2 regions of the Pantoea sp. X-Soil-ISGK-285 genome follow, and region 2 is predicted to be linked to the other one. Evidence: predicted binding sites of a transcription regulator. Region 2 holds the regulator's gene; the other holds the start of a gene.

Region 1 (4,037 bases), 920 kb from region 2:
CAAACTCGCCCAGACGTAAGTCGCGGATAATCTCCATACGCTCTACCGTGTCGATATCGGAGTGCAGATAACGCACCTTCTCACCATGCTCAGACAGATATTCGGTGAGATCTTCCGCCATGCGTTTGGTCAGCACCGTCACCAGTACACGTTCGTTGATCGCCACGCGCTGACGGATTTCTGACAGCAGATCGTCGACCTGGGTACCGACCGGACGCACTTCGATGATCGGATCCAGCAGACCGGTAGGACGCACCACCTGATCGATCACTTCGTCGCCCGACTTTTCCAGCTCATATTTGCCCGGCGTCGCCGAAACATAGATGGTTTGCGGGGCCAGTGCCTCAAACTCTTCAAACTTCATCGGACGGTTATCCAGCGCCGACGGCAGGCGGAAGCCATACTCTACCAGCGTCTCTTTACGCGCCCGGTCGCCTTTATACATGCCGCCAATCTGCGGAATGGTCACGTGCGACTCATCCACCACCAGCAGGCCATCGGCGGGCAGATAGTCAAACAGCGTCGGTGGCGCTTCGCCTGGTCCGCGTGCGGAGAGGTAGCGTGAGTAGTTCTCGATGCCGGAGCAGTAGCCCAGCTCACTCATCATCTCCAGGTCAAACTGGGTACGCTGGGTAATGCGCTGCTCTTCCAGCAGCTTATTGTTCTCCAGCAGCACCCGGCGGCGGTCCGCCAGCTCGACTTTGATATCTTCCATCGCCTGCAGAATACGCTCACGCGGCGTGACGTAGTGCGTCTTGGGGTAGATGGTAAAGCGCGGCACGACCGAATCAATCTGGCCGGTCAGCGGGTCAAACAGCGACAGACGCTCAACCTCTTTGTCAAACAGCTCGACGCGCAGCGCAATATCGTCCGACTCCGCCGGGAAGATATCGATCACTTCGCCGCGCACCCGGAAGGTGCCGCGCTGGAACGCCTGGTCGTTGCGGGTGTACTGCAGCTCTGACAGACGGCGCAGAATACTCCGCTGATCGATAATCATGCCGCGGGTCAGGTGCAGCATCATTTTCAGATAGAGATCGGGATCGCCCAGACCGTAGATAGCCGAAACCGATGCCACCACAATGACATCGCGCCGTTCCAGCAGCGCCTTGGTGGCCGACAGACGCATCTGTTCGATATGTTCGTTCACCGACGCATCTTTTTCGATAAAGGTGTCGGAGCTCGGCACATAGGCTTCTGGCTGGTAATAGTCGTAGTAAGAGACGAAAAACTCGACGGCGTTATCCGGGAAAAACTCTTTCATCTCGCCATAGAGCTGGGCGGCCAGCGTCTTGTTGGGTGCCAGCACCATGGTCGGACGGTTGAGGTCGGCAATCACGTTGGCGACGGTAAACGTTTTACCGGAGCCGGTTACGCCTAATAAGGTCTGATGGGCCAGTCCATCCTCCAGCCCCTCTTCCAGGCGACGTATCGCCTCAGGCTGGTCGCCCGAAGGTTTAAAGGCGGAGTTCAATTTAAAGGCTTTGCTCATGAATGCAGTTCCTGCTGGAGAAGTCGGCGGGCAGGCACTTATTTTACTCTGCTATGGTGATTTTGCCAGAAAATAATACTGGATATAAAAACAGTATTGGTGCAATGTTAACGCCAGCAGGATGGCACCTGATGTCCCTGCAGGCTGGCAGCGTTATCGCTCAGCATGTTGCGCAATGTTATCCCCAGGAAGGGATCTGATTTAACATTTGTCAATAGAGTGTCACAAAATTACAGTACGGTTACCTGACAGATAATTCTCAGGCTTGTTTTTTGATAAGCAACTGATTTTACTGATATAAGGCTATGAGGCCAGATTCTCGTCATTATGTTACCAGGCCGCGTATTTCCTCGCTTCCAACTGGTTTTCATTACCTAATGCACAAGGTTATCCACAGGAATGGTGGATAAGTGATGGCAGCCCCGACGCCATCAGCTGTGTATAATTTTTCCCTGCCTTCTCACTACCGTGAAAATAATTTTTTTTGCGTTAAATTTCGCGTCGCCTGCTGACGGATTATTCTGCAATTTTAATCTGTCACCGGGTGTCGTACGCAAATTTGTACGCCTCATACTAAGATTCTTAATCGGACTTCCTGCCACGTTACAGTACGTCTGCACCAGAAACAGCGCTCCAGGGCACTGCAAAAGTGCAGGCGCGTGGTCACCGTGGGAAATTGATAAGTTTTTCTCACCTTTCATCCCTGATACGTGGCGCTGCAGCAGGAAACAGGGCCGTTTTTAGATCTGGCCTGGGAATTGCAGGAGTTCAGTGGCGTCACCGCGCGAAACGCGCACTGTGCTGCAATGGCGAGGCTGCCATTGCTGATGACTTGTTTGCCAGACGACAGAGCGCGGAAGCAATCAGGCTAACGATCGGGAAGGAGAGTGTCAGATGCTGAGTTTACGTTCGGTAAATCAATTTTACGGTCAAAACCATATTCTGTGGGATGTGGACCTGGATCTGTCGCCTGGCACCTGCACCGGCATTCTGGGCCGACCTGGCATGGGTAAAACCACGCTGGTAAACTGCATCATGGGCAGATTGCCAATTAACAGCGGCTCTATCTCCTGGAAAGAGGATGGCTCGCCGCCGGAAGATCTGCTGCTGCAACCGGCTGAACAGCGGGCGCAGATGGGGATTGGCTATGTGCCGCAGGGCCGCCATATTTTTACCCAGATGAGCGTGGAAGATAATCTGCTGATTGCCCTGCTGGCGGGTGCCAGCCAGCGCGACCGCCATCGCGCCATTCCCGAAATGGTGTTCGACCTCTTCCCGGCGCTCTACTCTCTGCGCCAGCAGCGCAGCGGCGATCTGCCGATCGATCAGCAGCAACAGCTGGCCCTGGCGCGCGCGCTGGTGCTGCAGCCCAAACTGCTGATTCTGGATGAGCCGACCGACGGGATGTCGCCGTGGCTGGAAGAGGAGATGGGCAATCTGATCCGTCGGCTTAACCTCGACTACGGGCTGACCATCCTGCTGCTGGAGCAGCGCCTGTCGCTGATCCGTCGCGTGGCGGACTATTTCCTGCTGCTGCACCGCGGCCGCAATGTGGCGCAGGGCAGCATGGAACAGCTTGATGACCACACCGTCGATAAATGGCTGACGGTGGCCTGACATTCAGCGCCTGCCCCACCGGGCGTAAGTGTTGCAGGCAGGCTGAAGACGGAGCGCGCGGAACCACCGGAGCGTGTACACAGCGCGCAAGGATGGAGAGCACTGCCCGGATTCAGCACGACAAATAAAATAGCCAGGCTACGCGGTTACTCCGGCAACGTCAGGTAGTGACCACAGGACGCCTGCTGCGCCGCATCAGTGAGAAACGGGATGGTGCCCAGACAAGGCGCAGGCAGTCGATTTTTCAGGCTGGTGAGATACTCCTGATAGCGTTTACCCGGGGGTTCGACGGTGTTGGCGATCCAGCCCACCAGCGGCAGGCCGCTTGCCCGCACCGCGTCAGCGGTGAGCATGGCGTGATTGATGCAGCCAAGCTTAATCCCTACCACCAGAATCACGGGCAGCTTTTCGCTGACCACCCAGTCCGCATAAGTGTGCGTCTCCGACAATGGGGTATACCAGCCGCCCGCGCCCTCTACCAGAATCCAGTCTGCCAGCGGTTGCAGCGCCGCCAGACCCGCCGACAGCGCCAGATGGGTGATCGGCCTGCCCTCTTCGGCGCTGACGATGTGCGGCGAAGTCGGCTCGAGAAACGCCAGCGGATTGACCTGCTGATAGGTTAACGGCACGCTGCTGTAACGCTGCAGCGCCAGCGCATCGCTGTTACGGATGCCCTCTGGCGTCATCTCACAGCCAGAGGCAACCGGCTTATAGCCCGCACAGCGATAGCCCGCTGCGGCTGCCGCCTGTAGCAGCCCGCCGCTGGCAACGGTTTTACCGACCTCGGTGTCGGTGCCAGTGATAAACAGGCGTTTCATGATGCACTTACTCCATAGATTAAATGGTAACTCAGACGATAGCCGTGCCGATCGCGCGGCCAGCGCGCCTCTAACTGGTTGAGCCGTTGTCGGGTTAATACCTGCCCGTC
Region 2 (4,037 bases):
CGATAACCTGCATATCATCGTCGGTCAGCTTGCCCCATTTCTCTTTCATTTTGCCTTTGAACTGCTTCCAGTTGCCGCTTGCTTCGTCTTTATTCATGGCAGACCTCCAATCCTCGGGTTTTAATGATTATCTTGCTACTTAACAAAATAACGATACAAAGCGCTGGTTAACTGCGCTGCATGGAGTTAATTGTAGTAGCCAATTTATTAACCGTGGAATAATACAGAATAATCCGTATCGGCTTGCGTGCAGCCACGGCTGACTCAGGCATCAAACCAGCTGTTCTGACGCCAGTGCTTACGCCAGATGAGCCACAGCGACAGGCCGCGCAGCGCCAGGAAAATCGTGACCGCCAGCCACAGACCATGGTTACCTAACACCGGTACGCTAAGCAGCGTCAGAAAATAGCCGGCTGCGGCAACTACCATGCTGTTACGCATCTCACGCCCGCGCGTCGCTCCGATGAACATGCCATCCAGCAGATAACACCAGACGCCGATCAGCGGCATTATCATCTGCCAGACCAGATAGCGGTCCGCTGTCTGCTGGAGTGACTGAAGAGAGGTCAGCAGGGTAACGATCTGCGGGCCAAAAATGGCATAGATCAGCGAGAAGAACAGCGCCACCACTACCGCCTGCCGACAGGCAGAGTGCCAGACGCGCAGGAGCTTGCTGCCATCTTTTGCACCATGCGCCTCACCCGCAAAAGCTTCAACCGCATAGGCAAAGCCATCCAGCGCGTAAGCCGTAAAAGTGATGAACATCAGTAATACTGCGTTAACCGCCACCACATCCGGACCCAGCCGGGCACCCAGTACGGTCAGCGAGGCGAAACAGAGCTGCAGCATCAGAGAGCGCAGCATGATGTCCCGGTTCAGTCGCAGCAGCCGGCCGCTGTCACCGCGCCAGCTCTGCTTCAGCAGGCTAAGCGTAATTCCGCGCAGTTTTAACACCCGCCAGACCATGATGCTGCCGACAACCAGCGTAATGTATTCCGCCAGCGCCGTGGCGGTTGCCGCCCCCGCGACACCCCAGTGCAGCCCCATCACCAGCCAGAGATCGAGCACGATGTTAACCAGGTTGCCCACCACCAGCAGGATCACCGGCGCGCGTGCATACTGCACGCCCAGCAGCCAGCCCAGAATGACCAGGTTTGCCAGCGTGGCAGGCGCACTGAGCCAGCGAATCTGAATAAACAGTGCCGCCTGTTCGAGTACATCGGGATTGCCGCCAACGAGATGGGTCGACAGCTGAATAATCGGATAACGCAAAGCGATGAACAGTACGCCCGCCAGCAGCGCAATGATCAGCGGCTGAGTCAGCGCGCGTGCCAGCGCCATTTTATCGCCAGCGCCAAATGCCTGCGCCGTAAGGCCAGTGGTACTCATTCGAAGGAAAAGCAGCAGCATAAAGAGGAAGCTGGTCACTGTAGTCCCGACCGCAACCCCGCCAAGATAGACAGGGCTGTCGAGATGACCAATTACTGCAGTATCGACCACTCCCAGTAAGGGAACGGTGATATTTGAAAGGATCATCGGCAGCGCAAGCCGCCAGAGATTTTTATCGGTTGCCGTAATAAAGCGCATTCGCCGTTCCGTGCTCAGTGTCGCTGCGCAAAAGAGGCAGCGACAAAATTAGGGCAGACAGAATAGCATCAGAGAAGGCGAATGCACGCTGGCAGAAGAATCAGAGCCACTCGCCGTTGCGCACCACGCCAACAGCCAGACCTTCTATGGTCAGTGACTGCGCACGGGTATCGACGACAATCGGGTCAAAATCGCTGTTTTCCGGCAGCAGATGCACGATAGCACCCTGCTTTTTCCAGCGCTTAACGGTGACTTCATCATCAATGCGGGCAACCACAACCTGGCCGTTACGCACATCCTGGGTTTTATGCACCGCGAGCAGGTCGCCATCCATAATCCCGATATCTTTCATCGACATTCCGCTGACGCGCAGCAGGAAGTCAGCAGACGGCTTAAACAGGCCCGGATCGACCTTGTAGTGGGTTTCGATATGTTCCTGCGCCATGATCGGCTCACCGGCAGCAACCCGGCCAATCAGCGGTAGCCCTTCTGAGGCTTCTTCTTCCATTAACAGTCGAATGCCGCGCGATGCACCGGAAACGATCTCGATGACGCCTTTGCGCGCCAGCGCTTTCAGATGCTCTTCTGCCGCGTTCGGCGAACGGAAGCCCAGCTGCGCGGCGATTTCGGCACGCGTAGGCGGCATGCCCGTTGAAGAAATATGGTCGCGAATCAGGTCATAGACCTGCTGCTGCCTGCTGGTTAATGCTTTCATCCCGCCCCCTGGTTGTTTATACAGTCGCTGTGAGTATATACAGGTATTGGTGAAATGGAAACCGATTGTCAGGGAAAACGCGCCCTCAGACGCGTTATGGAAGGCTTATCGCAAATGTGTCCAGAGCAGCGCGATCCAGACGAAGAGTGCCAGTAATATGCTGATCAGCACCGCCGCCGAGCCCATGTCTTTTGCCCGGCCCGCCAGCGGATGATGCTCCTGACCGATGCGGTCGACCACCGCTTCAATGGCGCTATTGAGGATTTCAACAATGACCACCAGCACCACCGCACCAATCATGAGGATGCGGGAGACCACATCGACATCCAGCCAGCACGCGATAACAATAGCGGCCAGCGCAGCCAGCGCTTCCTGCCGAAACGCCGCTTCATGTTGCCAGGCGGCACGAAGCCCCTGCCATGAGTAACCTGCAGCTTTTACTATTCTGATAAGTCCGGTGGCATTATTTGCCATGATGTGGGAACCCTTTCATCGGATTGACGTCAATGTCTGGGCTGCGTGCAATTGGCACCACCACAGATCTTCGCTGCGCTTTCTGGTATGCTTGCGGCGCTTTGCTAACAAGAGGCTTCATGTTGTCTATGTCAGGTTGGCGTAAACTCTATTACAAACTGCTTAATTTACCACTGTCGTTTTTGGTAAAAAGTAAGGCCATTCCGGCCGATCCCGTGTCTGAACATGGTCTGGATCCGACCCGACCTATTATGTATGTTTTGCCTTACGATTCGAAGGCCGACTTACTGACTTTACGTGCACAGTGTCTGCGGCATCACCTGCCCGACCCGCTCACTCCGCTGGAGATTGATGGTTCTCTGCTGCCGCGCCACGTCTTTATCCACAATGGCCCACGCGTCTTCCCCTATTTTGTGCCCAGCGTTGAATCTGTGAAAATCTTTCACGATTACCTGGACCTGCATCGCAATAACCCTAAGCTGGATATTCAGATGCTGCCGGTCACGGTGATGTTTGGCCGCGCACCAGGACGTGAAGTCCAGGGCGAAGCAACGCCACACCTGCGGGTGCTGAACGGGGTGCAGAAGTTCTTTGCCGTTATCTGGCACGGGCGCGACAGTTTTGTCCGCTTCTCGCCGACAGTGTCGCTGCGCCGCATGGCAACTGAACACGGTACGGATCAGTCGATCGCCCAGAAGCTGGCTCGCGTGGCGCGCATTCATTTTGCCCGCCAGCGGCTGGCGGCGATTGGCCCGCGCTTGCCGGCGCGTCAGGATCTGTTTACTCGTCTGCTGCAATCCAAAGCGATTGAAAAAGCAGTAGAAGATGAAGCTCGCAGCAAAAAAATCTCCCATGAGAAAGCGCAGCAGAACGCCGTCGAAATGATGGAGGAGATTGCGGCAAACTTCTCCTATGAAGCCATCCGCGTAACTGACCGCGTGATGGGCTGGCTCTGGAGTCGGCTCTATCAGGGCATCAACGTCAATGGCGGCGAAAAAGTCCGCCAGCTGGCGCAGGATGGCCACGAGATTGTCTATGTGCCGTGCCATCGCAGCCACATGGATTATCTGCTGCTCTCCTATGTGCTCTATCATCAGGGTCTGGTGCCGCCGCACATCGCAGCCGGTATCAATCTCAACTTCTGGCCAGCCGGCCCGATTTTCCGTCGCCTGGGCGCTTTCTTTATTCGTCGTACCTTTAAAGGCAACAAGCTCTACGCCACGGTATTCCGCGAATATCTCGGCGAGCTATTCACCCGCGG

What was found. The regulator LexA, encoded in region 2, represses DNA repair genes until DNA is damaged. The targets are predictions, from matches to a motif close to TNCTGTATGTACATACAGNA.
Region 1: the regulator LexA is predicted to act here: its motif matches at 1,569-1,588, upstream of uvrB (excinuclease ABC subunit UvrB).

What each region holds. Positions count from the first base shown of each region.
Region 1 covers NZ_AP035938.1:1,233,199-1,237,235, reverse strand. The annotation lists gene uvrB (excinuclease ABC subunit UvrB) at 1-1,492, opposite strand, end outside; gene AC6I8B_RS05800 (ABC transporter ATP-binding protein) at 2,387-3,109, shown strand; gene bioD (dethiobiotin synthase) at 3,256-3,927, opposite strand; gene bioC (malonyl-ACP O-methyltransferase BioC) at 3,924-4,037, opposite strand, start outside.
Region 2 covers NZ_AP035938.1:308,200-312,236, reverse strand. The annotation lists gene AC6I8B_RS01370 (CsbD family protein) at 1-97, opposite strand, end outside; gene dinF (MATE family efflux transporter DinF) at 265-1,587, opposite strand; gene lexA (transcriptional repressor LexA) at 1,688-2,302, opposite strand; gene AC6I8B_RS01355 (diacylglycerol kinase) at 2,408-2,776, opposite strand; gene plsB (glycerol-3-phosphate 1-O-acyltransferase PlsB) at 2,905-4,037, shown strand, end outside.